Regions from separate parts of the Halomonas sp. DP8Y7-1 genome, predicted to be linked through region 2. Evidence: riboswitches for the same ligand, from Rfam matches in the RefSeq annotation. Region 2 holds a riboswitch; the other holds the start of a gene.
The links. Region 2 has a riboswitch for thiamine pyrophosphate ahead of KUV41_RS09315 (sodium:solute symporter family protein). Riboswitches for the same ligand answer to the same signal wherever they lie in the genome.
Positions count from the first base shown of each region.

Region 1: another riboswitch for thiamine pyrophosphate. It lies ahead of tenA (thiaminase II); the one in region 2 lies ahead of KUV41_RS09315 (sodium:solute symporter family protein).

Region 1 covers NZ_JAHVIN010000005.1:788,076-813,206, forward strand. The annotation lists gene KUV41_RS08720 (TRAP transporter small permease) at 1-501, shown strand, start outside; gene KUV41_RS08725 (TRAP transporter large permease) at 504-1,844, shown strand; gene KUV41_RS08730 (universal stress protein) at 1,993-2,535, shown strand; gene KUV41_RS08735 (IclR family transcriptional regulator) at 2,687-3,463, opposite strand; gene KUV41_RS08740 (TRAP transporter large permease) at 3,565-4,839, opposite strand; gene KUV41_RS08745 (TRAP transporter small permease) at 4,850-5,437, opposite strand; gene KUV41_RS08750 (TRAP transporter substrate-binding protein) at 5,437-6,669, opposite strand; gene KUV41_RS08755 (GMC family oxidoreductase) at 6,882-8,513, shown strand; gene KUV41_RS08760 (YeiH family protein) at 8,697-9,758, shown strand; gene pta (phosphate acetyltransferase) at 9,885-12,047, opposite strand; gene KUV41_RS08770 (acetate/propionate family kinase) at 12,044-13,258, opposite strand; gene thiC (phosphomethylpyrimidine synthase ThiC) at 13,567-15,519, opposite strand; TPP riboswitch at 15,612-15,746, opposite strand; gene tenA (thiaminase II) at 15,815-16,483, opposite strand; TPP riboswitch at 16,561-16,712, opposite strand; gene mdoH (glucans biosynthesis glucosyltransferase MdoH) at 16,883-18,805, opposite strand; gene KUV41_RS08790 (glucan biosynthesis protein) at 18,802-20,418, opposite strand; gene KUV41_RS08795 (hypothetical protein) at 20,949-21,305, opposite strand; gene KUV41_RS08800 (lysophospholipid acyltransferase family protein) at 21,302-22,243, opposite strand; gene KUV41_RS08805 (DUF4870 family protein) at 22,246-22,635, opposite strand; gene KUV41_RS08810 (VOC family protein) at 22,757-23,161, opposite strand; gene KUV41_RS08815 (class I SAM-dependent methyltransferase) at 23,203-23,838, shown strand; gene KUV41_RS08820 (MFS transporter) at 24,043-25,131, shown strand, end outside.
Region 2 covers NZ_JAHVIN010000005.1:921,074-927,926, reverse strand. The annotation lists gene KUV41_RS09325 (diguanylate cyclase) at 482-2,161, opposite strand; gene KUV41_RS09320 (hypothetical protein) at 2,316-3,164, shown strand; TPP riboswitch at 3,237-3,400, shown strand; gene KUV41_RS09315 (sodium:solute symporter family protein) at 3,479-4,924, shown strand; gene KUV41_RS09310 (LLM class flavin-dependent oxidoreductase) at 5,190-6,479, opposite strand; gene KUV41_RS09305 (3-oxoacyl-ACP reductase) at 6,479-6,853, opposite strand, start outside.

The DNA.
Region 1 (25,131 bases), 120 kb from region 2:
CAGTTACTGCTGGTGACCTTTGTTGTTCTCCTTTTCGCGCAGATTCTGCTGCGCAATCTGTTCAGCTACTCGCTGCCCTGGGCCGATGAGCTGGCGACCTACGCCTTTGTCTGGTTTGCCTATCTGGGCGCGGTGTACGCCGCCAAGAAGTCTGCCCATAACCGGGTGACGTTTCAGTTTCGCTTCCTGCCCAGGTGGGTGGGGCTTGCCTGTGGTGTGCTGACCGATCTGATCTGGGTCGGCTTCAATCTGGTGTTCATCTGGCTGAGTTACGACTTCGTGTTCCATCGGATGAACGACTTCTGGAAATCCCAGACCCTTGGGGTGCCGATGAAGGTGTTCTACCTGATCCTGCCGCTGGCATTCGTGCTCATGACGCTACGTATCGTGCAGAACAACTATGTGCGCTTTGTTCAGCATCGGGAGCCGGAAGACCCGGAGGCCGAAGCCATTGAGGAAGCACGGATGGCCGCACTGTCACCCTCGGCCGAGGAGAAGTAGCGATGGAGACCAGCCTGATCTACGTGCTATTTGGCGTGTTCTTTCTGCTGCTTCTGCTGGGGGCTCCGATTACGGTGTCGCTGGGTGTCGCCGCCCTGGCGACGTACCTGTGGCTGGGGGAAAACCCCATGGCCTTCGTCCAGATTGCCTTTACCTCGGTAGGCTCATTTCCGTTGATGGCATTGCCAGCCTTCATACTGGCGGGAGCATTGATGGAGGCTGCAGGCATATCCCGACGCCTGGTCGATATCGCGGAAGCCTTCGCGGGTCCGGTGACGGGGGGGCTTGCCGCCGCCACGGTATTTGCCTGCATGTTTTTCGGGGCCATCTCCGGATCGGGGCCCGCCACCACCGCTGCCGTGGGCATGCTGATGATCCCTGCCATGGCCAATCGTGGTTATGACCGCGGCTATGGTTCCGCCATCACCGCCTCGTCCGGTGGCTTGGGAGTGGTCATTCCGCCGTCGATTCCGATGGTGATCTTCGGGATTTCGGGCATGGGGCTGCAGCCCCCCGCCGAGGCCGTGGCGCAGCATGGCGCCTTCCAGAGTCTGTCGATTCCGAAGCTGTTCATCGCCGGTATCGTGCCCGGCATGGTCATTGCCGGTTGCCTGTTGACCATCAACTATGTGATCTCCAGACGCCGTGGCTATTCGGGGCTCAGTGATACCTGGTCCTGGGAGACCATTGGCCGCAGTCTGAAGCGCGGTGTGTGGTCGATTCTGGCACCGCTGATCATTCTGGGAGGTATCTACAGTGGACTCTTTACCCCCACGGAATCCGCCGTGGTGGCCATTGCCTACACCCTGATCGTCGGCATCTTCCTGCACCGCGAGCTGAAATGGAAACCCACGCTGAAGACCCTGGAGACGACTACCTGGATCACTGGCCGGGTGCTGCTGATCCTGTTCACCGCGACCGTCTTTGGACGACTGCTGGTCGAGCAGCGGGTTCCTGCCATCATTGCCGAGGGCATGCTGGGATTGACCGACAATCTGTATCTCATCTGGGCCATGGTGATCGCCTTCCTGCTGTTTGTCGGCATGTTCATGGAAACCCTGGCGGCCATCATGATCCTGACGCCCGTTCTGCTGCCCATCATGTACATGCTGGGCATGGATCCGGTGCATGTGGGCATCGTAGTGGTGTGCGCACTGGCCATCGGCTTCCAGACGCCGCCTCTGGGGGAGAACCTGTTCGTAGCGTCAGGTATCGGAGGATCGTCGATCGAGGAAATTTCGCTGAAGGCGCTGCCATTTGCCGCCGCATCGGTATTCGCGCTGTTCCTGATTGCCTACTTCCCGGCACTGTCGCTGTGGCTACCCGGGCTTCTTGGCTATTGACGTCGTGCAGGTGCCGCCGGGTCATGGCGGCGTCGCGGGCGCCAGTGTGAGTGTCGCCCTCTGAACTAGCCCTCTGAACTCGCCCTCTGAACCTCGCCGGGAACCGCCACGCCAGCGTCCCGGCCTGACACCCCATAGAGAGGTTGCCATGCCTACCACCATCTCACGTGTGCTGTGTTGCCTTGGGCTCAAGGATGACTGCCGTCAGGTCCTGGCCCATAGCCTCAGCCTCGCCAGCGCCTGCCAGGCAGAGGTTCACGTGTTGCACGCCGTCAAGTCACTCTCGGACGATGTGATGCAGACCCTCAAGGCCAACATTCGCGAACGACGCACTCTGGATGCGTTGATGGAACAGCGACGCGAACAGGCGGCACAGCGCCTAGATGAGTTTATCGAGGCGCTGCAGCAGGACTGGCTGGGGAGTTACCCGGCAGACAGCGAACTAAGCGGCCGACAGCGCGGTGACAAGGTATCCGCCGACTCGCCGAGCCACATGAGCCTGATCACCGCTCGTGCCGTGGTGGAGGGATATCCGGCGTCGGAAATCATCCGTTATGCCACCCGACATGATTGCGACATGATCGTCATGGCCACCAATAAACGGGGGTTCAGCGCGTCCTACGCCGGCAAGGTCACCAAGGGCGTGATCAAGCGTGCCAGCGTTCCAGTGGTGGTGGTGCCACCGGTGTGATCCTGTGGAAACAACCTGTTTAAAGAGCTCGTTAAAAAAGCCCTTTAAAAGAGCCCGGTGCAGCGTCACGTCTCGTCACGTCGCGCAGCGTCGGGCTCTTCATGTCGTCGAGCCCAGGGCCTCTCAAGATGAGACGCTGCTGGACCGCTTCTCAGCGCTGAAACGTTTCTTGCAGCTGGCCGGCGATACGGCGCATCAGCGGGGCCCACTCCATCAGCGAATCAATGGTGTGGCGCAGTCGCGGGGCGTGAATGGCGAGCGTCGCCTGGATACGGCCCGCTGTGTCGTAGATGGGCACTGCGATAGCCACCATGCCCTGAATAAACTCTTCGTTGTCGGTGCTCAGCTCGTTGGCGGCGATGTTCTCAAGGCGGCGTTCGAGTTCGTCGGCGTCGGTGGCGGTGTAGGGCGTGTAGGCCTCCAGCGGCAAGTGCTTGAGCAGCTGGCGGCGTTGGTTGGCGCCCATCAGGGCAAGAAACAGCTTGCCGCTGGCGGTGCAATGCAGTGGGATGCGAGAGCCCGGGGGCAGCTGGATGCGTACCGGCCAGTTGGTCTCCACCCGTTCGTAGTAGAGCACCTCGTGACCCTCCAGCAGGGTCAGGTTGCAGGTCTCGTTGACGTCTTCGGCGAGACGCTTGAGCAGCATCCGGCGCGGAGCCTTCAGGCTCTCGTTGGCGAGGACCCCCATGGCCATCTGATGCAGGCGATCTCCCGGCAGCAAGTGACGGCCCTCTGGGTCCCGCACGATCAGATCCTGTTCCTCGAGCTGCTTGAGCAGTCGGTGGAGCGTCGGCTTGGGGATGTCCAGCTGTCGTTCCAGGTCGGCGGCACTGACGCCATGCACGGCGGTGGCGATGCTCTCGAGCAGCATCAGACCCCGTTGCAGCGTGGAATTGGTCGTGTTGCGGGAGCTGTCGTTGGTCGGCATAGGCGATCCTTGGCGACGTCGAAATGAAAAACCTGACGTTCATGATAACGCGGCAAGCCCGGAGAGGCTTGCCGCGTCAGCGTGCACCGGTTCAAGCGATGTCATCCCACCAGCATCAGCGACAGGGCAGGCCATAGCGAGATGGCAATCCAGCAGCTGATCAACGCGATAAAGTAGGGAATAACGAACTTCACCAGTCTGAGGTAGGGAATGCCGGTGATACTGCTGGCGACGTACAGGTTGAGACCGAAGGGCGGCGTGACGAAACCGATGGCGGCACCGACCAGGAAGATCACGGCGAAGTGTATCGGATCGACCCCCGCATTCTGGGCGATTGGCGCAAGAATCGGGGCCAGGATGATGGTCACCGGCAGACTCTCGAGAATCATGCCCGCCAACAGGATCATCAGCATGCATGCGCCGAGGATGACGTAGTAGTTGCCCAGCCCGCTGAGCAGGGTCTCCAGCGCCTGCCCCGCACCCAACACCGACAGAAGCTGCTGCATGACCACCGAGATGGCGATCAGCGGTGCCAGCATGCCGGCGATCTGGCCGGAGCGCAGCATGATCGACGGCAGTGCCGTAAAGCGGATCTCGCGGGTGATCAGCAGCCCGGCAATCAAGGTGAAACCGACCGTGATCGCTGCCGCCTCGGTGGGCGAGAACTTGCCCGAATAGATGCCGTACAGCACCACCCCGATAGTCGCGAAGCCCAGGTAGGCGCGGCGTGCGAAGCGAGCGCTTTCTCCGCCCTTGAAGGGAATCAGCGTGCCCCAGCCGTGGCGCCGTGCGACCAGGTGGCAGGCCACCATCATGCCCAGCACCATCATCGCTCCGGGAATCATCCCGGCGATGAACAGATCGCTGATCGACAGGTTCATCATGAAGCCGTAGACGATAAAGATGATCGAGGGGGGGATGATGATACCTACGGTGCCGCCAGAGGCCGCGGTGGCCGCCGAAAAGCGCTCGTCATAGCCGTTCTTGACCATCTCAGGCTGCATGATGGAGCCAATCGTGGCCGTTGTACCGGCGTTGGATCCCGAGATCGCCGCAAACAGGCCGCAGGCGCCCAGGGTCGCCATGCCCATGCCGCCGCGCAGCCAACCCAGTACCGAGTAGGCAAAGTCGGACAGCCGCTTGGCAATGCCCGCGGCATTGATCAGGTCGCCGGTAAGGATAAACAAGGGAAGCGCCAACAGCCCGAAGAAGCTGAGCCCCTGGAACAGGGTGACGCCGACGTTGGCGAGGGTGAAGTCGATGATCAGGCTGGTGCCGACCACCCACAGCCCGATCACCAGAAAGATCGGGACCCCCAGCAGAAAGATCGTGGTACAGCCCGCCGTGACCAGGCCAATAAGCATGCCGTCAGTCATCACGCTTCTCCTAGTCCATGATGGACGGTTGCAGGTTGAAAGGTTCGCCTCGGCGGAAACGTGCGACGTCGGTCGCCAGATTCTGGAGGACGCGGTAGATGATCAGCACCCAGGCCAGCGGCGTGGCCAGGTAGAACCACCACTGCATGACATTGTCGGTGCCAGGCACAATGGCGAAGTTCATGTGCGCCAATTGCACTTGGATGAGGGTGAAATGGATGACCAGGGCGCCGAAGGCGATCCACAGCACCGCATCGAGGACCTGACAGGCGAACTGGCCTGAGTAGGGCAGGCGCATGCGAATCTCGTTGAGCGAGAGGTGGGTACGCTGCTTGACGTTGAGCGACGCGCCGAACCAGGTCAGCCACAGGAACAGCAGCACCGGAATACTGGTACTCCAGGGGGCTTGCAGGCTGAAGAAGAAGCGGCGGATGACCTCGACGAAGATGATGCCTGCCATTCCGCTGTAGGACACCAGAATGATGACCTTCTCCAGGTTGGCATCGATCCACTTCAGAGGCAGCAGCCAGGCGGGAGTCGAGCGGTTGGCGACGTCAGACGACGTCGCCTCAGCCGCGGTGGCCTTGTGATCGGTCATTACGCCCTCCACCAGCGCTTCGGCGCTACATTGACAGCCGCCATATCGCGGGGGATTTCGCGAGCAATGGTGTGAATCTCCTGGTAGATATCGATGTCGCCCGCCCAGCCATTCAAGCGCTCACGCCATTGCTCCCAGGGGCCCGGGTTGAACTCTGGCGCACATAGCTGCTCGGCCTGGGCGCGAATCTCATCGGATAGCGGCGCGACTCTCACATTGTTTTCTGCAAAGACGGTGCCCGCGGCAGGGTGTTCACTGGCGCCGACAATCTGGTAGCGACCGGCCTCGTTCATGCCCTGGGTAAAGATCTGCGCGGTATAGGCAGATTCCATCACTTGCTGCTGAAGTTCTGCGCCGAGGCTTTCGAACTTGGACAGATTCATGGCGGTATGCTCGGTGCCCGCAAAGAAGCGCAGGTCGACCGCTTGGGAGACCACCGGCGCCATGCCCGCGTAGGCCACCGCACTCATCCAGGTTTCCGCGCCATCCAGCAGCCCCTGCCGCAGTCCGTCCAGGGTCTCTTCCCAGGCCACCGGAACCGGATTGAGACCAAGCTGTTCCATGGCGATACGACCGAGCTGAGTGCCTGTCACCCGGTTCTTGGTGCCTTGCAGCACTTCCAGGCTGTCGACCAGCGGACGGTCCGCCCAGCTCTGGCCCATCATCAGTCCGCGCAGGTCGCAGTGGGTGAACAGGAACTGCAGGTTGTGGCGCTGGCGCATCGGTTCGCGCAGTAAGGCCTCGCTGCGGTGGTCGTAGAAGAAATGGAACATCGAGGCGACGCTCGGGAACATGTAGGCGAAGTCCAGCACGTTCAGGTAGGGCGCGCCGCCGGCGGAATTCTGGGTCGATGCCGAGAAGATGTCGACGATGCCCTGTTGTGCCTTGCTGACACAGTCGAGCTGGTTGCAGACCTCGTTGGACCCCATGAATTCGACGCGAATAGCGCCGTCGGTGCGCTCCTCGAGGTCCCGGGCAAAGAACAGCTGACCGGATTTCTGAATATCCAGGTTGCGCTCATTGAAGCCGGAGGCGCCGAAGCGTAGCTGGAACTTTGGCTCGCTGGCGTAGCGGCGCTGCTGCTCGGACTCCGCGGCGCGGGCAAGACTCGATGCGGTCAGGCCCGCGCCGAGGCCGCTGGCGGCCAATAGGGTAGACGTCATGCCGAAGCGACCGGAGATGTTGAGGAAGTCACGGCGAGACAGACGTGAGGGGAGAAGGCGTGAACTCATGTGTTGCTCCCAATGTTGTGGTTGGTGTCGGGATGCAGAAGGAGGCAGGCCATGGCGGGGCAATGCCTCCGGGCCGTTTTTCGGCCTTGACCACACCATAGATCGCCTTTTGGGTGTTGGCAATAAAATTGATTCTATTTGTCTCGATGTTGATATTTTTAGAAATGGGTCTACGATGTTTTGAGACAAAACGTCTCGTTTGAGTGAGAGCCATGACAACGACAACACCATCGTCAGACGTCTTCGACTACATCGTCGTGGGAGCCGGTTCCGCCGGCTGCGTACTGGCGAACCGTCTCAGCGAAGACCCGGAGGTTTCCGTACTGCTGCTGGAGGCAGGGGGATCGGACTGGAACCCTTGGATTCACGTGCCGGTAGGCTACTTCAAGACCATGCACAACCCGGCGACCGACTGGTGCTACCTGACGGACCCGGATGACGGCATCGATGGTCGGCGGCTGCAGTGGCCCAGGGGCAAGGTCCTGGGGGGATCGAGCTCGTTGAACGGTCTTCTCTATATAAGAGGGCAGCGTCAGGACTATGACGACTGGGCGGCCATGGGCAACCAGGGGTGGGATTACGCCTCGGTGCTGCCCTATTTCAAGAAGTCCGAGTGCCAGGAGCGCGGGGCCAATGCCTTTCATGGCACCGATGGGCCGCTCAAGGTGTCAGACCTGCGACTGCGTCGCGAGATCGCCGAGCGCTTTATCGAGGCCGCCAAGGCGGCGGGTATCCCCGAGAATCAAGACGTCAATGGCGAGACCCAGGAAGGAGTCGGCTACTTCCAGCAGACATCGTACAAGGGCTTTCGCTGCTCCACGGCCAAGGCATTCCTGCGCCCCGCGTTGAAGCGCCCCAACCTGACCCTGGTCAAACGGGCCCATTGCCAGCGCCTGCTGCTGGAAGGAAAGCGGGTGGTCGGCGTCGAGTACCGCCAGGGCAATGTGCTTCGTCAGGCCAGCGCTACTCTTGAGGTGCTGCTGTCGTCGGGTGCCATAGGCTCGCCGCAGATCCTGCAGTGCTCGGGTATCGGTGACCCACAGCACTTGGCCGATGTCGGCGTCGACTGCCTTCACGAGTTGCCTGGTGTGGGGGAGAACCTGCAGGACCATCTGCAGATTCGCCTGGTGTTCAAGACGCGTTGCCGAACGCTCAATGATGAGGTGCGCCATCCACTCAAGAAGCTGGCGGTGGGCACCCAGTATGCGCTGACCCGCACCGGGCCGCTGACCCTGGCCGCCAGTCAGGTGTGCATTTTCACCCAGTCGCGGGAAGGGCTGGACCGCCCTGACATCCAGTTTCATATGCAGCCGCTGTCCGCCGACAAGCCGGCGGAAGGGGTGCATCCGTTCTCGGCCTTCACCTCATCGGTGTGTCAGCTCAGGCCGACGAGTCGCGGACGCATCCGTATCACCAGTCCGGACCCGGCGGTCTATCCCTCCATCCAGCCCAACTACCTGAGCACCGATGAGGACTGCCGAGTGGCAGTAGACGCCATCAAGGTCGCCCGGCGTATCGCCGAGCAGGCTCCCCTCGCCGATGTGATTACTGACGAGTACGTGCCTGGACGTGCCTATCAAAGCGATGAGCAGTTGCTGGACGCCGCTCGCCGCTATAGCCAGACCATCTACCACCCGGCGGGCACCTGCAAGATGGGCAACGACCCACTGGCGGTGGTGGATGATCGCTTGAAGGTGCATGGGCTCCAGGGGATCAGGGTCGTCGACGCTTCGATCATGCCCATCATCGTGTCGGGGAATACCAATGCACCGACCATCATGATCGCCGAACGCGCGGCGGACATGATCAAGGCCGACCGCCAGACAAGGACGCAGGTCGCCTGAGTACGGCGCGCCGCCAGGACGTCTAGCTGGACTCATGCAAGGCCCGGCGCTGGTCCTAACTCCACCGCAGCGCCTGGGACAGCATGTGCTGCATGCAGTGCCGGCCGCAGCGGCCCCCGTATTGCTCACACCATGAAGACGCTGCCACGACGTGGCGATATCAACGACAACAGAGGACACGTCATGTCCCAGCCAACGACCCACGCCCCGAGCGACGCCCCAGACAGTGGGTGGAGGCGGCATCTGGAGCCCGCCAGGGCGCGTATGCCCGGCGTACTGATCTGTATCACCATCGCCCTCGCGACGACCTTCATCGCCGATCACTATGGTGGTCCAACCCTGCTGTACGCGCTGCTGTTCGGCATGACGCTGCACTTTCTCAGCGAGCAGGGCCCCTGTCTGCTGGGCGTCGAGTTCGCGGCTCGCACCATCCTGCGCCTGGGCGTGGCCTTGCTGGGCGTGCGGATCACGCTGGAACAGGTGGCCGAGCTTGGCATCGGTCCGGTGGTAACGGTAGTGGCCGGGGTCATCCTGACCATCGTCGCGGGTGGGGTGCTGGCGCGGCTGCTTGGCCTGCGCAATGACCTGGGCCTGCTGACCGGGGGATCGGTCGCCATCTGCGGTGCATCGGCAGCCCTGGCGCTGTCGGCGGCGATGCCTCGTAACGAGGTGGCCGAGCGCAATACCATCCTGACGGTGGTTGGCGTGACCACGCTATCCACGGCGGCCATGGTGCTGTATCCGCTGCTGGTGGGAGCGCTGGAGCTGAGCGACACCCAGGCGGGTATTTTTCTGGGCGGCACGATACATGATGTGGCCCAGGTCGTCGGTGCCGGCTATATGATCTCGGACGAAACGGGCGATATCTCGACCTTCGTCAAGCTGCTGCGGGTCGCCATGCTGGTGCCGGCGGTGATGGTCTTCATGCTGCTGTTTCGGCGAGCCAGGATGGCGGAAGGCGGTGCGGATGGCGCCAAGGTCCCCATGTTCCCGAGCTTCCTGATTGCGTTTGTGGTGCTGGTACTGATCAATAGTCTCGGCGTGATACCCCCGGTGATGGTGGAGGGTATGACGGACCTGTCGCGCTGGTGCCTGGTGACGGCGATTGCCGCGCTGGGGATCAAGACGTCGTTTCAGAAGCTGGCCGTGGTGGGGTGGAAACCGGTCATTCTGATGATTGCCGAGACGCTGTTCCTGCTTGGCCTGGTGCTGGTGTGCCTGTATACCGGTATCGCGGAGTGGTGACCGTGGAGGCAGGCGTGGCAGACAACCTAGCCCCGGCAACTCCGGGGCTAGGTGGTATCAGCGCCGAGATGCGGCGATCAGGACGCCAGTGGCGGCATTGACGTGACGGGAAACGTCGGCGGGCCGCTATTGTCCAGCCTGTATCGCCGTCAGCGCAATCGTGTAGACGATGTCTTCGACCAGGGCGCCCCGTGACAGATCGTTTACCGGCTTGTTGAGGCCCTGCAGCATGGGGCCGATGCTGACCACCCGGGCACTGCGCTGGACCGCCTTGTAGGTGGTGTTGCCGGTATTGAGGTCAGGGAAGACAAACACCGTAGCGCGCCCTGCCACCGGCGAGTCCGGTGCCTTTTGCCGGGCCACGCTGGCGATCGCCGCAGCGTCATATTGCAGAGGACCATCGATGGGCAGGTGTGGGGCTTTCTGGCGGGCGATGCGGGTGGCTTCTCGGACTTTGTCAACGTCAGCACCGGTGCCTGACTCGCCGGTGGAATAGCTGATCATGGCGACCCTGGGCTCGATGCCGAAGGCCTCGGCGCTGGCCGCACTCTGCAAGGCAATCTCGGCCAGCGCGTCGGCGTCCGGGTCAGGATTGACCGCGCAGTCGCCGTAGACCACCACCTGATCGGGCAGCAGCATAAAGAAAACCGACGACACTTGAGCATATCCGGGGGCGGTCTTGATCAGCTGAAAGGCCGGTCGAACGGTGTTGGCGGTGGTGTGTATCGCCCCTGATACCAACCCATCGACCTCGCCTTCCGCCAACATCATGGTGCCCAGAACCACACTGTCGTGAAGCTGGGCCTCGGCGGTCAAGGGGGTCAGCTTGCCCTTGCGCCGTTCCACCATGGGGGCGATGAAGCGGCAACGTTCGCTGTCGGGGTCGAGAATCTGCAGATCATCGGGCAATTCCAGGCCGCGGGCCTTGGCCACTTCCACAATGGCCTGGCGCTTACCCAGCAAGACGCAGTTGGCGATGCCGCGGCGTTGGCACAGGATGGCTGCTTCCAGGGTGCGTGGCTCATCCCCTTCGGGCAGCACGATGCGCTGGCGCTTTTGCTGGGCCATGCTGACCAATTGATGGCGAAAGGCCGCTGGAGACAGTCGGCGCTGGGTCTCGTCGTCCATCAATGCCAGCAGCCATTCTCGATCGAGGTGATCCGCCACAAAGGCGCTGATGGCCTCCGCCCGTTCCTGGTCATCCACCGGAATCCCACCGGGGATGTCGGTCAGTTTGGCTACCGTGGTGAAGCTGTCGGTATCGACGGACAGGACAGGCAGGCCGGAGGATAGTGCTGGCTGGCAGACGTCGATCAGCTGCTTGCTGGGGGTTTCGCCGTGGGTTAGCAGGAGGCCCGCCAGGGGCACCCCGTTCATGGTGGCGAGGGCAGCAGCCAGCAGGGTGTCGTCGCGATCACCAGGGGACACGATGAGTTCGCCCGGGCGCAATGCATACAGCAGATGCTCGGCGCTGCGGGCACCCAGGGTGGTATGGGCGACGCGACGTCTATCAGCATCACCGTGATGCAGGATCCTGGCGCCGAGGGCGCGGGCCACATCCAGGGTCCGCGGCGCGGTCAGCGCGGCGCGATAGGGTACCGCGGCCACTACCGGCAGGCTCTGCTCGGATGCCGTGGCCAGTTGGTCCTGCCAGTGCTGGCGGTGGGCGCTGGCTTCACGATCACTGACGGAGGCCAGGGTCTGATCGCTGGCCGAGTCATCGCCGTCACTGGGCAGGCGCATCAGAATGGTGCCGAGGGTACGCCTGGAACCCACCGCGTCGATGCTCTGGCGATGGAAGGCCAGGCTCTTGGCCAGCTCCTTCAGGTCGCTCGTCTGGCCATCGGCGACCAGAATCACCTGGGCGTCCAGGGCGCTGGCAAGACGTACATTGAGATCCAGGGCGTAGGCGTTCTTGCGCAGGGGGCGAATGCCTTCCACGACGATGAAGGCCGGCCGCTTGCCGGTCGCCGGTTTGGCGACCCGTGAATGGCGTTCGACGGCAAGCTCAAGCAGACCGTCGCTGTCATTTCTGCCCAGGTAGTGCTCCACGTCTTCCCGGGGCACTGGACGAGGCGAGCCGATGCCCAGGGTGCTGGCGACCAGCGAGCGAGCCCTTTCGGCGCTGTTGCTATCGTCATCGATGCCCTCTGCCTGGCTGAATGGCTGCAGGAAGCCTGCCTCCAGGCCCAGGGTATCCAGTGCGCGCAGCATTCCCAGCGCCGCAGAGGTCAGGGCGACCCCCTCATCCACCGGGATCAACAGCAGGGTACGGGGTTGCAGGCTCATACGGCTTCCTCGGACCTGTCGGCCAGTGCCAGACGGGTGATCAGTGCTCGGGTCTGGCTGGCGATATAGCCTTCTTCATCGGTGGGAATGACGCGGATTTCCGGCGAACCGGACTCGCTGGCGTCATGGATGGCACCTTCGCTGCCGCGCGCAAGAGCGCTGTTGGCAGCGCTATCGAGATGCACGCCCAGCGCCTTGAGGTGGCCCAGCGTGCGGGCCCGAATCAGCGACGAGTTTTCTCCTATGCCGCCAGTGAAGGCGATGCCATCGACCCGAGGAAGCGCGCAGGCGAGACCGGCCAGGGTCTTGGCCAGGCGATAGCAGAACACTTCGATGGCCAGGGTCGCGCCGGGGTGTCCTGCGCCTGCGGCCTGCTCCAGCTCGCGCATGTCATTGGTCAGGCCAGATACGCCGAGAAGGCCGCTCTTCTGGTTGAGCAGCAGGTCAATCGATTCCAGCGACATCCCTAGCTGGCGGGCCAGATGGAGGTGCAGGCCCGGGTCGACGTCGCCACTGCGTGTGCCCATCACCAGCCCCTCCAGGGGCGTCATGCCCATGCTGGTATCCTGGCTTTCGCCTTCCCAGACTGCGGTTGCGGAGCAGCCATTGCCGAGATGGGCGATCAGCCAACCTCCGTGTCCCCGCTCGCTGACCTCGGCCAGGCGCTCGCTGACGTAGGCGTGACTGGAGCCGTGGAAGCCGTAGCGCCGGATGCCGTGGCGCTGATACAGGTCTTCGGGAATCGCATAGCGGTAGGCGTGGGCCGGCAGGGTCTGGTGGAAGGCGGTATCGAATACCGCCACCTGGGGCAGGTGCTCGAACAGACGTCGGGTGGCGGTGATGCCATCCAGGTTGGCCGGGTTATGCAAGGGTGCCAGGCTGACGGTCTGGCGAATGGTGCGGACTACCGTGTCGTCCAGCAGCGTGGCGCAGGTGAAGCGCTCGCCGCCGTGGACCACCCGGTGCCCGATGCCGACGGGACGTTGATCACCCAGGTGGTCGAGGATGGTCTTGAGCGCCAGGGCGTGGGTGGCTCGAGGTAGCGAAATGTCACGCCGGTTGCCGTGCTCTTCTTCCAGCTTCAGGCAGGCATCGTGGCTGCCCAGGCGCTCAGCAATGCCTGATATCCGAGGTGCGCCAGGGGTCTGATCGACCAGCGCAAACTTGATCGAGGAGGAGCCGCAGTTGATCACCAGTATCGGGGCTTTCATGCCATCTCCAGAGAAAGACGCCTTGTTAAGGCGTGTAAACGGGGGGGGGGATGGCGGCGAATCTAGCACCGCGGCCGGTGCCTCATAATTGTCCTGGGGAGGTAGGGAGGGCCAGTTGCTGGTGGAACAGCACAGCTTGTGACGACCATCAAGTGACAGGGCAAAGAGGTTAGACTTTGGTAGCAATTTGTGCGATGCAGCGTGAAGGCTGCCGGCGGCCCTGAATCTCCGCCGCAGCATTCGCTTTGCGGCAGCCTCCTTCCCGCCCGCGGGGCCGCGGGCGGGAAGGAGGCCGTGATGGGCTTGCGTCAGACTTCCTTGTACAGGGCACCGCCTTGCTGGCGGAAGGCTTGTGCCTGCGCCTCCATGCCCGCCATGACCGCCTCGCTGTCGCCGTCCAGGCCGTTGTCGCGGGCATAGTCTCGGACTTCCTGGCTGATCTTCATGGAGCAGAACTTGGGTCCGCACATGGAGCAGAAGTGGGCCACCTTGGCCGCGTCCTTGGGCAGCGTCTCGTCGTGGTAGGCGCGGGCCGTGTCCGGGTCCAGGCCCAGGTTGAACTGGTCCTCCCAGCGGAACTCGAAGCGTGCCTTGGACAGCGCATTGTCCCGGCGCTGAGCGCCGGGGTGCCCCTTGGCCAGATCCGCCGCATGGGCGGCGATCTTGTACGTGATGATCCCGGTCTTGACGTCGTCCTTGTCGGGCAGGCCCAGGTGCTCCTTGGGGGTGACGTAGCAGAGCATGGCGCAGCCGTACCAGCCGATCATCGCCGCGCCGATGCCTGAGGTGATGTGGTCATAGCCGGGAGCGATGTCGGTGACCAGCGGGCCCAGGGTGTAGAAGGGCGCCTCGTCGCAGTACTCGAGCTGCTTGTCCATGTTCTCCTTGATCAGGTGCATGGGCACGTGGCCGGGCCCTTCTATCATCACCTGCACGTCGTGCTTCCAGGCAATGTGGGTCAGCTCGCCCAGGGTCTTGAGTTCGGCCATCTGAGCTTCGTCATTGGCATCTGCCACGGATCCCGGGCGCAGCCCATCGCCCAGCGAGAAGGCCACGTCATACTGCTTGCAGATCTCGCAGATCTCCTCGAAGTGGGTGTAGAGGAAGCTTTCCTGGTGGTGATAGAGGCACCACTTGGCCATGATCGAGCCCCCCCGCGAGACGATGCCGGTGACTCGGCCAGCGGTCAGCGGCACATAGCGAAGAAGCACACCGGCGTGGATGGTGAAATAGTCCACCCCCTGTTCCGCCTGCTCGATCAAGGTGTCGCGAAAGACCTCCCAGGTCAGGTCCTCGGCCACGCCCTTGACCTTTTCCAGCGCCTGATAGAGTGGCACGGTACCGATTGGCACCGGTGAGTTGCGGATGATCCACTCACGGGTTTCATGGATGTTCTGTCCAGTGGACAGGTCCATGATCGTATCCGCCCCCCAGCGAATCCCCCAGGTCATCTTGTCCACTTCCTCTTCGATGGAGGAGGTCACCGCAGAGTTGCCTAGATTGCCGTTGATCTTCACCAGAAAGTTACGCCCGATGATCATCGGCTCGGCTTCGGGATGATTGATGTTGGCCGGGATGATGGCACGTCCGGCGGCCACTTCCTGGCGCACGAACTCGGGGGTGATCTCATCCGGCAAACGGGCTCCGAACGACTGGCCGGGGTGCTGGTGGCCAAGTATCGCTTCGACCTCGTCACTGCCACGATAAGGGTCCTGAAGGGCCTGTCGACGTTGATTCTCGCGAAGTGCAATGAACTCCATTTCCGGTGTGATGATGCCGCGCCGCGCGTAATGCAATTGGGTGACGTTGCCCGGGCGGCCATCGGCGGTCCTGGTGGCGCGGCGTGGTGTGCGCGTCAGCTCGAAGCGCAGCGGTGCCAGCAGTGGGTCATTGGCACGCCGGCGGCCGTACTCGGAGGTGGGACCGTCGAGCCACTCGGTGTCGTTGCGCTCCTCAATCCAGGGCCTGCGCAACTCGGCCAGTCCCTTGCGCAGATCGACCTGTATCGCCGGGTCGGTATAGGGGCCTGAGGTGTCGTACACCAGTAGCGGTGGATTGGCTTCGTCGGCGCCTGAAGTGCGCGTCGGCGACAGGGTGATTTCGCGAAATGGCACCCGCAGGTCGGGGCGGGAGCCCTCTACATAGACCTTGCGAGAGCCTGGCAGGGGAGTGACGGCGGCCTGGTCGACCCTGGCCGTCTCGGCCAGGAAGTGGGCGTCATGGCGGGATCTCGGATGAGACGAGGGATGGTCGAGTGACATAGGTGGTTTCCTCTCACGGCGGTGCAGGGCAAGTGGCGTCGCCCTGATGGTGGTAATGGCACGTCGCGAGGGAGAAGGGGGCGTCGAGGCCGTGGCCGTGAGCGCTTGATCCCTACGCTGGTCCTCGCCTCGATGCCGTAACATCGGGGGTATCCCCAGATCAGGTTCAACGGGTCTCATGCGCTGCATGATCTCAGCCGCTGGCTGCGGCACCCCGTCAAGCGTTGCTGTTGTCAGCTTGTCTGTGTTGTCGAGCGCGATCGCCCAGGTCGATCGCCCAAAGGCGTCGCCAAGGTCAGTCGCTCAGCTCCAGTCCCATCTGCCAGAAGTCGGTCTCGAGACGGGTCGCGTCGCTAAAGATGCGCGCCAGCCGGTCGAAACGAGCGCTCGATACCTGGCTGAGCTGGTCGTCGAGCCAGTGCCTTTCGCGCACGGCCGAGGCCTGAAAGTCAGGGCTTGCGTACATGGTGATCCAGGCATCGTAGGGATTGTCGCCACCACGCAGCGTCTCGGGATGATCCGCCAGCCAGCGACCGATATCGGCGTAGCCGACCATGCAGGGCGCCAGGGCAACGTGCAGGTCCAGCAGATCACCACGACTGCCGGTGTCGAGGACGTAGCGGGTATAGGCCAGGGTGGCACGTGCCTCCGGTAGACGGCTGAGCTCGCTGTCGTCAATGCCCCATTCTCGGCAGTAGGCAAGATGCAGGCCCAGTTCGACCTCGAGGATCGTCTGCATCCCCTTGAAGGCCCCCTGCAAGCTCTCCAGGTCCTGGCTCTTGTAGGCAGCAAGGGCGTAGGCGCGTGAAAACTGCAGGAGAAACAGGTAGTCCTGCTTCAGATAGTGGCGAAAGCTGGCGTCATTCAGGTCGCCGCGCCCAAGTGCACGAACGAAGTCGTGCTCGGTATAGCGCCGCCAGTCGTCGCGGCAGGCAGCGATCAGATCGTTGAAGCAATAGCCCATGATAGCTCCGGCATAGTGGATCCGGTGGGCGGGGCAGAGAAGGACGGCGGGGAGGAAGGGCAGGCCCCCGCAGGGAAGGCGTGCCACCGCCTGATTCCCTACGCCGGTTCAAGGTGTGAGTCCACACCGCACCCGGATCAGGTTCCACGGGATCGGTGCTGTCGGGCCGCTACACCACGCTGGCCCTGCACCATCTCAGCCGGATTGACCGGCACCCCGTCAAGCGAGTCGACCGCAGTCTAGCACGCCCCTGCGGCTTTGCCAGACACCACTTTCGGATAGCATCGGAAGGGGGCGTCAAGGGAGGTTGTCGAGAGAGACTACCTAATGATGACGCCGCGGCCATGAGGGTCACGGCCGCGGCGTCCTGCACCGACGCTGATGATGGCTTATGATGGATCAGCGACGATCTGGCGTGGGGGTGTCGATCGGGTGGCCAGGGTCGCTGTGCACCTCAGCCGATTGATGGGGGCGTCGGAAGGACTGCACAGGCATGTCTCGGGGACGCTCGCTGGGGGGAGCGGCCGGCGCGCCCGATGAGGGTAGCTGACTCTCGATGTGTAGATCGGCGACGACCCTGGGGGGGCGTGTCTCACTGGGTACCAGCAGAAGCCCGGCGCGGGCCAGGCGGCGGCCGATGGTCAGGCTGGAGCTCCAGCGCACCAGCGGAGCCGCCAGCACCAGGCCGAGCCAGACGGGCGTCAGCCAGAGAAAGAAGCTCGGAGTGTAGGCCCAGGTGACAAGAGCCCACACCGCACCAATCAGCGACCACAGCCAGGTATGGCGGAAGGCTTCCCGCCAGGGCAGTGCCCGCCCCTCTCGGGATTGCGGGTCCCAGGCAACGGTACGACCGGTCAGCACCTGGATCACGAAACGGCTGTGGAAGACCATCATCAGCGGTGCGATCAGCATGGCGAACAGGGTCTCCACCAGCATGCTCAAGACCAGTTTTGGGCGTCCCCCGTAGCCCTCTGGATCCCGCATGAGACCAAGTATCAGTCCCAGCACCTTGGGCATCAGCAGCATGCCCAAGGTGCCGATCAACAAGGGAATGATCAGGTTGGGCGGAGCGATGGGCCAGTCAGGGAACAACTGCGAGCTGGCGGTGAAGAAGTTCGTGGGAACGAGAGCCCTGATCAGCGCATCGATGGTACTGATGACCAGGATCGCCAGCCACACCAGCGACGACAGGTAGGCCAGCGCGCCGAAGAAGAAGTGCAGACGGCTCAGCACATGCAGGCCGTGGCCATTCAGCAGGCGCAGATGCTGCAGGTTGCCCTGTACCCAACGTCGATCACGCTTGGCATAGTCGAGAATGTGGCTGGGCATTTCCTCATAGCTGCCGCCCAGGTCGGTGCGCATGCGCACCTGCCAGCCGGCTCGGCGCAACAGCGCTGCCTCGACAAAGTCATGACTGAGGATATCGCCACCCAGGGGCGGCTTGCCGGGGAGCTCGGGAAGGCCACAGGCGTCGGTGAACGCGTCCACCCGAATGATGGCATTGTGGCCAAAATAGTTGGCTGCGGTGGCGTGCCAGAAGCTCAGCCCTGCCGCCAGCATGGGCGAGTAAAGCGCGGCAGCGAATTGATTGCAGCGCCCGAACAGACTTTGCTGGCGCACGGGAATGGGCACCGTCTGAAGGAGCCCCAGTCGAGGATTGGCCATCATCTCGTCGATGAGCTCGACCACCGTGGTACCGCTCATCAGACTGTCGGCGTCGACCACCAGCATATAGTCGTAGTGGCTGCCCCAGCGGGTGCAGAAGTCGCCCAAGTTGCCTGCCTTGCGTCCTGCGTTGCTGTCCCGGTGGCGATAGTGCAGCCGGCAGTGGCCCTCGAGTCGCTGCTGCAGCGCTGCCATGGCGGCCTTTTCTTCCGCCACGACGGCGTCGTCGGTGCTATCGCTGAGCACGAAGGCCTCGACGTCGATGCCCTCCGGCAGCTCGCCAAGGTCCATGCAGGTCGTCTCGAGCCCAGCCGCGACCCGGGCCACGTCCTCGTTGTGGATCGGCATGACCAAGGCGGTGCGAGAGCGAGAGCCGGCGGGCCTCATCGGTCCGGGGCCACGCCGCTTGAGGCTCAAGGGGTCACGCCCAGTGAGGTGAAGCACAAACCCGATCACGGCGCTCCAGAAGGCCATGGTGATCCAACCGAAGGTGATCGCAAACAGCCCCAGGATGGCCATTTCCAGGGGAGTGATGCCCTCGACATACAGGATCTTGAACATGGTCCAGACACCCAGCGCGGTGGTGGCGGCAATGGCCATGCCTACCAGCGTTCTGCGCCACCGGGGCCAGGGGACTTCCGGGGTATGCTCGTTCATCGGGGACTCCAGATGCTGTTCCAGGTTTCGCTCAGGCGCTGGTCGCGCAGCATCAAGGTCAGGCGCAGGTCTGCCGGCGTTTCGCCGTCAGGCAGCAGCTTGAAGCTGGCCCGCCAGGTGTCTCCATCGGGCAGCGCTGTCACCTTGGTTTCCGTCGTCTCGCCACTGGACGTGGTCAGGTGCACGCTGACCGGCTGGCTCGCATCGAGACCCTCGAGCTCGCCGCCGCGGAAGTCGATGATGAACTGCCTGAGCTGTTCGTCGGGGGGATTGCTCTGACCGGGAATGCCACCCCAGCCCTGGCGTGACCTGACGACCCGCGCCAGGGGTTCCTCCATGGGGGTGTCAGCGAAGGTCCAGGTCTGATACCGATAGGTGCGTGACTCTCCCGCCTTGAGGGGCGAGGAGGGGACCCAGTAGGCCGTGATATTGTCGTGGGTCTCGCTGTCGGTCGGAATTTCGATCAATTCCACGTGGCCTTCTCCCCAGTCGCCAGCGGGCTGTACCCACTGACTTGGGCGGCGTTCGTAGCGGGCTTCCATGTCCAGATAGGCATCGAAGTGGCGCGGACGCTGGACCAGGCCGAAGCCCCTGGGAGAGGTATCCTGCAAGCCAGAGATCTGCAGGTCTGCGGGATTATCGAGAACGCGCCAGGTCCATTCGCCAGAACTGGTGGCCATCAGCAGCCCGCTGGAGTCATGCACGCGGATGCGATAGTCATCTTCTTCCTGCCGATCCATTTCGCCATGCAGGAACATGCTGGTCAGCGGGGCGACCCCGAGCTTTTCGACATCGCTGCGGGCGAACAGTCGCGCTTCGGTGTCGACGACAGTGTTCTTGCCAGGCGCAATCTCGAAGCGGTAGGCCCCGGCCAGCGACGGGCTGTCCAGCAGCGCCAGAACCGTCATACGATTGGCGTCAGCCTCAGGCTGGACCAGCCAGAACTCGCGAAAGGAGGGGAACTCTTCGCCCTGGGGCATGGCCGTATCGATCGCCAAGCCTCTTGCGGAGAGCCCGTAGCCCTGGTTTCTGCCCACCAGGCGGAAGTAGGAAGCGCCGAGGAATACGGCAAACTCGTCGTCGACATCCGCTCGGTTGAGCGGGTAATGCAGACGGAAGCCGGCATAGCCCTGGTCGCCGAGATCCAGTTCGGCCAGCTCAGCAGCATCGTCGTCGTAGCGAAAGCGCTGCTGCTCGAAGGGCAGGGTGCGCACCTCACCATCTTCGAGAAGATGGATATCGACCGGCTGGTCGTAGAGAAAGCCGGGATGGAACAGCTCCACCTGAAAGTTGCCGTGATCGCGCCAAAGCGCCTGTTCATCGCGGTAGCGAATCTGCCGGTAGCGGTCGTAGCCCATCTCGGCCACGGCGTCAGGCAGTGTACTCTCTGGCGCTTCGTAGGGCGCTTCGGCCAGGGTTCTCGCCTGATCGGTCACCTGTTCGAAAAGGCTGTCGGCATCCACCGCCAGCGCGGGTGCGCTGACCAGCATGCCGGCCAGTGCCCATGATGCAGCGGCCTTCCAGTGGGGGCGGCCGCGTCCACTGACGCGGGCTGACTCGGCTGGGTAGGCAGTGGGCGGTGTCGACCGTCCGCAGATGACTCGGGTGTTCACGTTCGCTCTCCTTGCGGCCTGATGGCACCGAACTGCCAGTGCTCTGTCAGGCGGAACCAGTGGGACGTTGGGCAGTGGGCGTCGGGACCTGTCACGGCTATCGCGGAGCCATCACGGTCTGCCGCGGATCGCCGTGATACGTGACCATCGCCGCGACTGCCGTTGCGGCGATGGTCGAGAGGCGGTCAGCCAGCAGGTCGCGTGTCTCACTTTGCCCATATTTGTGCTGAAACGGCTATCCATGCTCTCCACACTCTAGCCTATTGTCTGATGGTAAAGATGCAATAGATGGGTTCTACCTGCCTTTGAGAGGAGGTGGAAAGTGAGGTTCCGTGTCGTCTTCTGGCGACAAAATTGCGAAGAAATGTATCCCTGCGGATACATGTCGCAGGGGCAAGGGCAGGAGAGAAGGGGAAGGGGAAGAGACAGGGACAAGAGAATAGACAGGAGAAGAGACTGATTCGGCAGGTAAGGCGCGAGGCAGCAGGGGCGCCCGCGTTGGCGGGTGTCGGCTCGGCTGCGTCAGATGGCTACCACAGCCAGCTGTCCAGCCGAGGCGGCGGCAGCCGCCGGTGTAGCGCGCGCCAGCCGATGATGCAGCGAATCACGAACCAGGCACTGACCAGCAGTGGTGGCAAGGCCAGGCCGATGACCAGAACCGTCAGCACCGCCGCGGCGGCCCCATACACCAGGCCGATCCAGAAGGTTCGAATCAGGTAGTGATAGTGGGCCCGAAGCCACGGCGGGGCATCCTTGCGGTACACGTAGGCCACGATCAGCGCGATCAGCAGGGTCAGGAACCCGGTGACCAGGCCCGCCAGGTACATCACGTACAAGGCGTGCCCTACATGGGTGTCGCGGGAGATCGAGTCCTGAGGACGGGTCACTTCATATTCCTCGAACTGTACAGCCGGTGGCGGCGGAAGTCGGGATCGCCGCGCTGCTCTTCCAGGGTCTTGGTGAAGCGCTTGTACTCCCATTGGTACTGGGCGGGTTCGAGCGCGATGACCTCTTCGATGCTGGCATTGACACCGGTACAGGAGGTCGTCTCGTCGGCATCGTAGACCCGCTCGTCGGCGGCCAGGAAGTGCAGGGCAAACCCTCGCCCGGGTAGGCGCAGGGCGACGCCTGTCACCACCCGTGCTTCGGTGCGTCCCACCAGCTTTGGCAGCAGGGTGGCGGTATAGGCCGGGCGTCCGAAGAAGGGAGCAAAGACACCGCTGCCCCAGCTGGGCTCCTGGTCCGGCAGGATGCCGACGGCCTCGCAGCGCTTCAGCGCCTTGAGCAGGGCGGCGACCCCTCTTGGATTGGTCGGCACAAGGCTGGCGCCGCAGCGCTCACGTCCCGCACGGATGATGGGATCCAAGGGTGCCAGCTTGGGCGGCTCGTACATGGCGGTGAAGGGAAAGTGGCTGGACAGCCAGAAGTTGAGCACTTCCCAGTTGCCAAAGTGAGGCGCCAGGATGATGACCCCCTTGCCTTCGGCGCGGGCGTCATCCAGCAAGGCTCTGCCATGCACCTCGACGATGCTGTCAGCCACGCGCTGCGGGTCGCCTTGCCAGGAGAAGCCGAGCTCGAGCATGGTGGCGGTCGAGTGCGTGAGGCTGTCGCGAGCCAGCGATTCCCGCTGCTGCGGGCTGGCGTCGGGGTAGACGACCTCCAGATTCAGCCGAGTGACCGCGCGTTCGCGCTTGAGCAAGGGGTACGCCAGGCTGACGAGAACGCGGCTCAGCCGCCACAGTGAGGCGGGCGAGCAGTGCGACAGGAGGGTCCACAGGCGAGCGACGGCAAAGGCCTGCAGACGTTGTTGCCAGGGGAGTTGCATGATCAGATCAGCCAGCTTTCCAGGTTGTCCGGGGCACGCTTTTCCTGCAGGGCCTTGAAACCCTTCACACAGCGGACGATCAACCATACCGCCAGCGCCAGCAGCAACGGCAGCCCGATCAGGACGAAGGTCAGCAGGGAGGCGACGACCGCATAGACCAGTCCGATCCAGAAGGTGCGGATCTGGTAGCGATAATGCTGGTCCAGCCAGGCGGGGCCCTTGCCCTTGTACACATAGGCGATGACCACGCCGATCACGGCGGTGAAGCCGGTGACCAGGTTGGCCAGCAGCAAGGCGTAGCCGACCATGGCGATGGTGGTGTCGGCGCCAAAGCCCTCCGGCTCGGGGGGCGTGACGTGGGGAGACTGGGGCTCGAGGTCGCGCTGGCTCATCCGTGTTCCTTTCTGTGCATGTAAAACGGCTTCGCTATGATACCCAGCCTGTGCCGCAATGCCATGATGAACGGGGGAGATTCGTCGCTGGATCTTACTCGTTCCTCGGCCTCATCCCGCTCTAGACCTCACCGTGCTCCTGGGGTTCTCGCAGTGGGCGGCAGATCTCCAGCAGGTTGCCGTCGGGGTCTCTCAAGTAGAGCGACTCGATCTTGCCGGTGGCGCCCTGACGAGTCACCGGACCGAGCTCGATATCGACCGACAGTGCCTCCAGGTGTTGCTGGACGTCAGCAAGGGGCAGCTGGCTCTTGAAACAGATATCGAGGCTGCCGGGCGTCGGTGTGGCGGCGCGCGGGTGGACGTCGGTCGCGGTCCAGTGCAGACGCAAGGCCAGCTCGCCCAGCATCAGGTCGACACGTTCACGGTCTCGGTAGCGGACATCGAGTCCAAGCACGCGCGTGTAGAAGTCAACGGCGCGGGAAATATCGGTCACGGTGATGACCAGGTGATCAAGACCTGACAGCATGCCTTTCTCCACAAGTGAATCAAGCCTCAGAGAATACGACGATGCCGAGCTGTCCGCTATGCACAAACCCGACGACCCAGCATTTTCATTGGGACGGACAGCGCGACTACTTCCGCTGTCCGCGCTGTGACCTGATTGCCGTGCCGCCGGCTCAGCGTCTGGCGCCAGCCGCGGAAAAAGCGATCTACGACCAGCACGACAACCGCCCCGACGATCCCGGCTATCGGCGTTTCCTGGGACGGCTGTTCGGTCCCTTGAGCGAACGATTGCCTGCCGGGGCAAGTGGGCTGGATTTTGGCGCTGGCCCTGGCCCCACGCTGTCACTGATGTTCGAAGAGGCCGGCTTTTCGATGCGGATTCACGATCCCTACTACCACCCCTTCCCGCAGTGGGCAGAGGCGGAGTACGACTTCATCACGGCCACCGAGGTGGCTGAACATCTGTACGCCCCCGGTGAGGTACTGGCCAGTCTGGTGCAACGCCTGCGTCCCGGTGGCTGGCTGGGGTTGATGACCAAGCGCACACCGGATGACTTTGCCGGCTGGCACTATATCCGCGACCCTACCCATGTGGTGTTCTTCAGTGACGCGAGCTTTCGCTGGTTGGCCAAGCGGCTGGGCGTCACGCTGGAACTGGTGGGCTCGGATGTCGCGTTGCTGCAGCGGCCAGCGCGCTGACGTGGCTGTAATTTGTGCTTTGTCAACAAGGCGTTGCAGGAGCTCTGCAAAAGCGGCTCGAAAGCCGTTGACAGACGGACAAACGGGGGTATATTCGCCGCCCAAGAGTCGTCAATAACGCACCGCGACGGACGGACTCGATATGCCATCACTCACCCGCCGTCGTCGTCCGCGTCGTCCGCATCGCTGGAGCCCAGACCTGTCATGTCTCCTCAGCTTCTGGCCATGGCTCTGCCCCCTGTTCTGGGGCTGTTCATCCTTGGTATCGGCAATGGTTTTCTGTCGTCGCTGATTACCCTGCGGCTCGATGCTGCCGGGGAATCCCCGGTCGTGGTCGGCTGGGTATCTGCCGCCTATTTCATTGGCCTTGGGCTGGGGGCGCTGTTCAACGATCGCCTGCTGCTGGCCATTGGCCATATCCGCGCTTACGGCAGCTTTGCCTCGTTGGTCGCCGTGACCGTGCTGCTGCAAGGCTTGATGCTGGACCCGGTGGCCTGGTTCGGCTTACGTCTGATCGGTGGCTGGGCCACGGTGGGGGTCTTCCTGGTCATCGAAAGCTGGCTGCTGGCGTCCGGTGACTCCCAGGTTCGCGGTCGCCTGCTGGCGCTCTACATGATCGCGCTTTACGGCTCTGGCGTGCTCGGGCAGCTGTTGCTTGGCGTGACCCAGAACCTGGGGGACACCGCACCGTTCATGGTGGTGGGGGCGCTGGCTTCACTGTCGGTGCTGCCGATGGCGATGATTCCCCGCGTGACCCCGCTTCTGGACAAGATCGAACCCCTATCGCCGTTCCGGCTGATGGTGTTGACGCCGACAGGGGTCGTGGGGGCGTTTGGCTCTGGCATGCTGGCCGCTGCCGTCTATTCGCTGCTGCCGCTATACCTTCAGCGCAACGGTTTTGGCGTCGCGGATGTTGGCCAGCTGATGGCGGTCACGGTGCTGGGCGCCATGTTGCTTCAGTACCCGGTCGGACGCTGGTCTGATCGTCATGACCGGCAGACCGTGCTGATTCTTATCGGGATCTTCTGTCTGGCGATCTCACTGACGGTGCTGTTGGTGCCGTTGCCTTCCTGGGGGCTTGCGGCGCTGCTGTTCCTGCTCGGGGGTGGGGTGTTCTCGCTGTATCCGGTGTCCGTCGGTCACTCAGCTGACCGCGCCCCGGCCGGTGCCCTGGTGCCGATGAGCCAGGGACTGCTGCTGATCAGCGCGCTGGGCTCGTCGGTGAGTCCGCCTCTGATCAGTCCGGTCATGGCTGCGCTTGGCGACACGGCGCTGTTCATGTCCTTTGGTGCC
Region 2 (6,853 bases):
AGTGCATCTTTCGATGCCCTGTCGGCGACTCCGATCAAGTGGCGAGCATTTTACCGATTTCTCGTTGCTCGTCAAGCAGTGACTTTTCCGAGAAGCTTAAAAAAGCCTTTTCAAATCAACTACTTTTACCACTCTTCACCGCCTGTGACGTTTGCTCGTCGCCGGCAGCGGATGCGTACTTTACGGATCTCGAGGCAGCTTGGCAATAGCCTGAATCAAAAAAACTCATCAGCGCATGACGGCTCTGTTATGTCCTCGCCATAACGTTCGCGGGGACCCACCTTTAGTCGCCGTCATTGCCACATCCATACACCGTCGCAAGGCATCAGCACGCAAAAGGCCCTGGCATCGCCAAGGCCTTCACGCCACTACACCTGGCAAGAGACCTCGCAAGACGCCTCGCAAGACACCTTGCAGGGAACGAGCACTAGCGCGCCGAAAGCGAAGACCATCCAAAGACCATCCAAAGACCAGCCTCTGTTTAGGCCATATGACGCTTGCCACATACCCGGTTGCGTCCGGCGTGTTTTGCGGCGTACAGCTCTTGATCCACGCGCTCAAATAGCGACGTAAACGTCTCCCCCTTGGTGTACGCACCGACGCCCATGCTGATGGTGATGTTCAACTGCTGACCGTCTGCAAGTTCGATCTGGCTCTGGCTGATGGCCTGACATACACGCTGCGCCGCGCTCATGGCCTCCTCCAATGCGGCATGACGCATGACGATAACGAACTCCTCGCCTCCGGTACGGGCCACCAGGTCACCATCACGCAGACACTGCTCAACGGCCTGACCGAGCCACACCAAGACCTGGTCTCCTACCACATGCCCATAGTGGTCATTCACTTGCTTGAAGAAGTCGATGTCCAGCACAGCCAGGGCAAAGCCCGTCCCCCGTGAAGTGCACTCCTCTATAAGTTCGTCGACATAGCGATCGAGCTGCGCCCGATTGGGCAATCCCGTGAGCGGGTCACGCAATGCCTGATCTTCCAGCTCGTCGCGCTCTCTCTTGATCCGCGCTACGTCCAGCTCGTTGGTAATCACTCGCTCTACTGCACCGGTCAGCAGACGCACCAGCTCAATATCAACCTCTGAAAAGGGCTGGCGACGAGGTCTAGCGCTGGAAAAATTAAGCGTTCCCCAGACGGAGCCCTCTATCCAAATGGGCGCACCAATATAGGTTTCCAACTGAAACGCCTGGTAACAGGGGTGCCCGCTAACACGCTCATCACACCTGGCATGATGGGTAGCAAAGACGTCACACGCATCAAGGGTAAGACGGCAATACGTATCCCCCAGAGGAAAGGTATCCCCAGGACCTACCGGCGCCCCATCACTGGCCGCCCAGCGCACGCTGTACTGCTCACCCACCACCTCGCTGACCAGCGCGATGTCCAGGCCCAGGTAAACAAGGGCATCTCGCAGCAGCATGTCGACAATCTCGGACGTCTCGATATCCGTGCGGTTAACGCCGGTGTGCACATCCCGTAGCAGCTGAATCATCGATCGGTATTCAGAGACGTCCTGAATGATGGCGTAGAAGCCCGCGACACCGTCATCCACGATATCCGGCAAGTAGTTCACCTTGAAAAATGCTCTCCTGCCGTCCTGCAATACCAGTGAATCCTCGTAGCTGACCTCTACCCCCGCCAGGGCACGCGCGAAGCGCGGCTGAATCTTCGCATAGGAGGAGGCGTCGAGCACCGATGCCACTGGCTGACCTGCCAATTCAGACGACGTAAGGCCAATGAAGTCCTGATATGCCTGATTGTTGAAGCGAAAGCACAGGTCTCGATCCACGTAGGCCACCATGACTGGAAGATGATCCGCTAGCCGAGCCACCACACCATGGTCAGGTCGTTGCTGCATCGGCAGACGCAGCACCATGCTGCCATCAGGCAGCATCACGTAAGCCGAGCTACGGCTTTGCCCCCTTCCCTGCTCATCCCACTGCCTGCCCGCACCCGCCATGGCTTCTGCAAGCCTGGCGGAGTGCCCCTGCAGCTCCGACAACGAACGTCCGACAACCTCATCGCGAGATCCTCCCAACACCGACGCACAATCGCCGGCCACGTCTAGCACCACCGCCGCTGGCGACACCCTGACGAGTACCGTCCCGGCAAGCGTCAATGCTTCTCGCACCCAGGCATACTGGTCCATGCTGGCTCTCCTGGTCGTTCCCCTGACGTGATAGGACGCACAAGCATCCTTCTGGCCTGCTAATGAATTTGGCTGTTTGTATGGTTGAATGCATCAGAATTTTCCACGCTGCGTGGACAGCACGTTCGCTCACGGTGCTCAAGAGGCGAATGCCATGTATTACCAGAACTTGATGGCGATCGAGAGAGCTCTCTCGCTCACGTACCAAGGACATGCCGCCTGGCTGGTGACTCAACTGGGCAGCGCTTACGGTCTTGTGGATTACCGTATGCAGACCACTCAAGCGGAGCCGGTTGACGACGACGGCAACGCCTACCGACTACCGCATCCGTTTAAGGACCAGCGCCAGCACGCCGACGTCCATCACTCCCCCCTGACGACAGTCCATGTCAGCCAGGGTCGCGACCACGTCGCGGAACTACTGCTGCCGGACAGCCCGACACAGACCCATCTGGAAGTCCTGCACGCGACGCTGCTCGGACAACCTTCGCTGGTTCGCCTTATCAACTTAAATGGCTCCCCCGCCCGACTGAGGCGTGCCGAGCAACATGAGCCACTGGTACAGCAATGCGATCAGCTGCTTGCGCTGCTGGTCCAACCTGCGCTGCGCCTGGTAATGGCTGGGCAGATCAGGGACGTACATCGCATTGGCCTGCATGCCCATCAGAGGGGATTCGAAGTCATCTGGTGCAGAGGCCAGCCAGGCACTGCGCTTGCCGAGGACACTGTCTCACCAGACACTCCCACGTCAGGCCTGTCCTTTCCCATGTCAGACCTGTCCTTTCCCATGGAAGTCCAGCACGCTGAAGCTGCCCACTTTCTTGCCGGCGGCGGAGGGCATCGGCGCACCCTCGTGCTGAACGCTACCTCTGATACGTCGCTGGCAGAGGTGGCGAAGAGCTCGGGTTGCTTCGACTGCAACAACAACCCCCACCCCAGGCTCTCGGAGACGACCCACTGGCTGGATCGGGCCTGCCAAACACTGTCACTCGAGGGGCGTTAGCGGCGCGATGCTTCCGCAACGAGCGCCCTACCTTTCTGCAATTGACAGCCCCGCGAGCCGGCCCTAGTCTGGACCTCTTCCTAGGGGAGCCCTATTGGCCATACAGGTCGTGACAGCGCCGCGACAGTGCTGTATCGCACCAAGGCCATAGCACGGGGCTGAGATTCCGCATTGCGCGGTAACCCTTTGAACCTGATCCGGGTCATGCCGGCGAAGGGAAGGATGGTTGCCGCACTCCCTCTTTCTTCCTGCCCGCCGTCCGTCCCGATGTCCACTGGTCCCTGCGGACAACGATAAGAAAGAGGTTTCTCTCGATGATGCTCGACCCTCTCTGGACGGCGCTGTGGCTGCTGCTGTGCGCTGCCATCTTTGCCATTCCAGGCCTGCTCTACGCCCGACGCCGTCGGGGCGGCCTTGATGACTACATCTCCGCACGTAACAGTCAGAACACTCGTGCCACGGTGCTGACGTTGATTGCCACCACACTGGGCACCTGGATCCTGTTTGGACCGGCCCAGGCTGCCACCTGGGGCGGTATCGCGGCGGTCATTGGCTACGCGCTCGGCTCCATGGTGCCTCGCCTGGTGATGATTCCTCTTGGTCGACGCATGCGGGAGCTGATTCCCGAAGGCCACGGCCTGACCGAGTTCGTGATCCACCGCTACGGCCGCACGATGTATGCGTTCACCCTGGCGATTATGCTGTTCTACCTGTTTATCTCTCTGGCTGCAGGGCTGACCGCCATCGCCCATATGGTGACCCTGCTGGCCCCCATCCCCCTCTGGCTGACCGCCAGCGTGGTGATGGTCGCTACCCTGCTCTACACCTTTTACGGCGGCCTGCGCACCACCATCTTCACTGACAAGGTGCAGATGCTGGTGATCCTGCCACTGCTGGCTCTCTTGCTCATGTTTGGCTGGCAGGCGGCGGGTGGCGTTGCGCCGACGCTCGAGGGGCTGCGCGAGCGTGCTCCGCAACTGCTGGATATCACCGATGCTGGCGGCCTGCGCGCTGGCCTGACCTTCTTTCTCGCGGTGATGCTGACGGGTCTGTTCTACCAAGGAACCTGGCAGAGGATCTATGCGGCCCGGGATACTCGCGTGCTCAGGCGTGGCTTCTGGATCGCGGGACTCTTCAACTTCCCGGTCATCGTGCTCATGGGTCTGTTCGGTCTGGCGTTCATCGGCCTGGGACTTGAGGGAGACGGCTCCGTCGCTCTGTTCAGCGTATTGTTGTCCGACGTGCCTCTGTGGTTTGCCTTGGCCCTGATTCCTCTTGGCCTTGCGCTGGTAATGAGTAGCGCCGACACAACGATCAATGCCACCTCCAGCATTATCGCCGTCGACATGCACAGGCTGCTGCCCCAGGCCAGTGAGGCGGCCTTGATGAGAATGGCACGCTGGCTCATCGTCGTCGCTGCAATACCAGTGACGTGGGTCGCTGCGCAGGGCTACAGCGTCCTCTACCTGTTCCTGCTGGCAGACCTGCTGTGCTCTGCCGCAGCCTTTCCGGTGTTTTTCGGCCTGTTCAACCGCCGCTATCACGGTCGCAATGCAGTGATCAGTACCGCAGCAGGTCTGCTGGCCGGACTGTGGATGTTCCCCTCGCCTAACGGTGGCACCGCGACACTCCTGGAATCTTTCCTGCTGGCTGCCTTTGTTCCGGTGCTGGTATCTCTCGTCCTGATGAAGCTGATGCCATCTCGGGAGAGCTACGACTTTGACCGAATGAGCGGCCTGGTGAGACGCTTCCAGAACTAAGGAAACGCTGAATAAATGTTTCGAGCGATGACAGGTCGGTAGCTGCCGGAGCGGAAAGACCGGAGTTTACATGCGGTTAAATGAGGATCTTGAGCACCGCCAGCAGCCGAGATATCGAGCGCAGTAATTTATGCAGTGTTTCCCTAAGGCAATCAAACCGACGCCACTGAACCGAAACCATAACGGCGGGGCGAGCTCCCCCGCTGTTATGGCGGATGTCTGTAGAGGCTGTCGTGCCTAGCAGCAGTGTGAACAAGACGCCAGCTCAGCAGCTGGGGCGTGACAATCCAAGATGGTCGCGCAGCGTCTTGCCCTCATATTCCCGGCGGAAGACCCCACGTCGCTGCAATTCCGGCACGACCTGCTCGACGAAGTCCTCGATGCCGTGAGGCAGTGAGGGTGGCATCAGGTTAAAGCCATCAGCCCCACCCTGTTCGACCCAGCGCTGCATCTCATCGGCAATTCCCTCCGGCGTGCCGACCATCGTGCAGTGCCCACCTCCAGCGGCAAGCCGTCCCATTAGCTGTCTCAGGGTTGGCCGTTCAGCCTCGATAATGCGCAGGATGGTGGCATAGCGTCCTTTCGGTCCTGTAAAGGCCTCCAGCGACGGCAGCGCGGGCACGGGCGCATCCAGCTCCCAGTGACTGACGTCCTGGCCGATAAACTGGCTCAACTGTCGCCGCGAGGCCTCTACCGGCAGCAACTCGTCGAGTTCACGCTGCTTGCGTCGGGCCTCTTCCTCGGTAGACCCGACGTAGGTCACAAGCCCCGGCATGATCGCCACCCTTGGACGGCCTGCGGCTTTCACCCTCGCCTTGAGGTCAGCGCAGTAAGCCTGGGCCGATGGCAGGTCGTAGGCCACCGCGTAAATGGCTTCGGCATAGCGTGCCGCCAGGTCTCGCCCCTGTTCTGATGCCCCGGCCTGAAATAGCACGGGATGGCCCTGTGGCGAGCGAGGCACCGTCAAGGGGCCATCGACCAGAAAATGCTCGCCGCGGTGATGAATCGGTTGCACTTGAGCAGCATCCGCATAATCGCCGTGGCGATCTCGCAGCAGCGCGCCATCGCTCCAGGAGTCCCACAGCGCCAGCACGGTATTGGCAAACTCTTCCGCTCTAGCGTAGCGCTGCGCGTGGCCCGGCATGCCTTCCAGGCCATGATTGCGCGCCTCGCTGTCGAACATTGACGTCACCAGGTTCCACCCAAGCCGTCCGCCCGAGATATGGTCCAGCGATGCCAGCATGCGAGCCGCATGAAATGGCGTATAGAAGGTGCTGGAGACGGTCGAGATCAGGCCGATATGCTGTGTGGCACGCGCCATCGCGGCAAGCATTGTCAGCGGCTCCAAGGTCCACAGCGGACCGTCTGCGACATTGCCCGCGGCATGGCCATCGGCAAAGAAAACCGCATCCAGGCGACCGCGTTCGGCAAGCTTGGCCAGCTCTTCGTAGTAGGCGATATCCGCCAATCGCTCGACGCTGGAACCAGGGTGTCGCCAGGCCGCCTTGTGATGACCGCAACCCAGGATGAAGAGATTCAAGTGCATGGAGGTCATCAGCCTTTCACCAGTCCGCCATCGACAATCAGATTCTGCCCGGTGATGGCCCTGGCCCACGGAGAAGCCAACAGCAGTACCGCGTCTGCAAACTCTTGCGGGGTGGTCACCCGTCGCAGCGGTGTGTTGGCGGCGATGAGGTCAAACACCGCGTCTGGTGTGGCCCTGGAAGCATCCGTCGTGCGCAGCAAGCCGCCGGACACCATATTGACGCTGATATTGTCTGGGCCGAGATCCTGCGCCAGCGTACGCGTCAGCGACAGCAGCGCCGCCTTGGCCGCGGTGTAGTCGTGATACGGCACCACCGGGTTCTGGAACAGGTTGGTACCGATATTGATGACACGCCCGACACCCGCCTCGCGCATGCCGGGAAG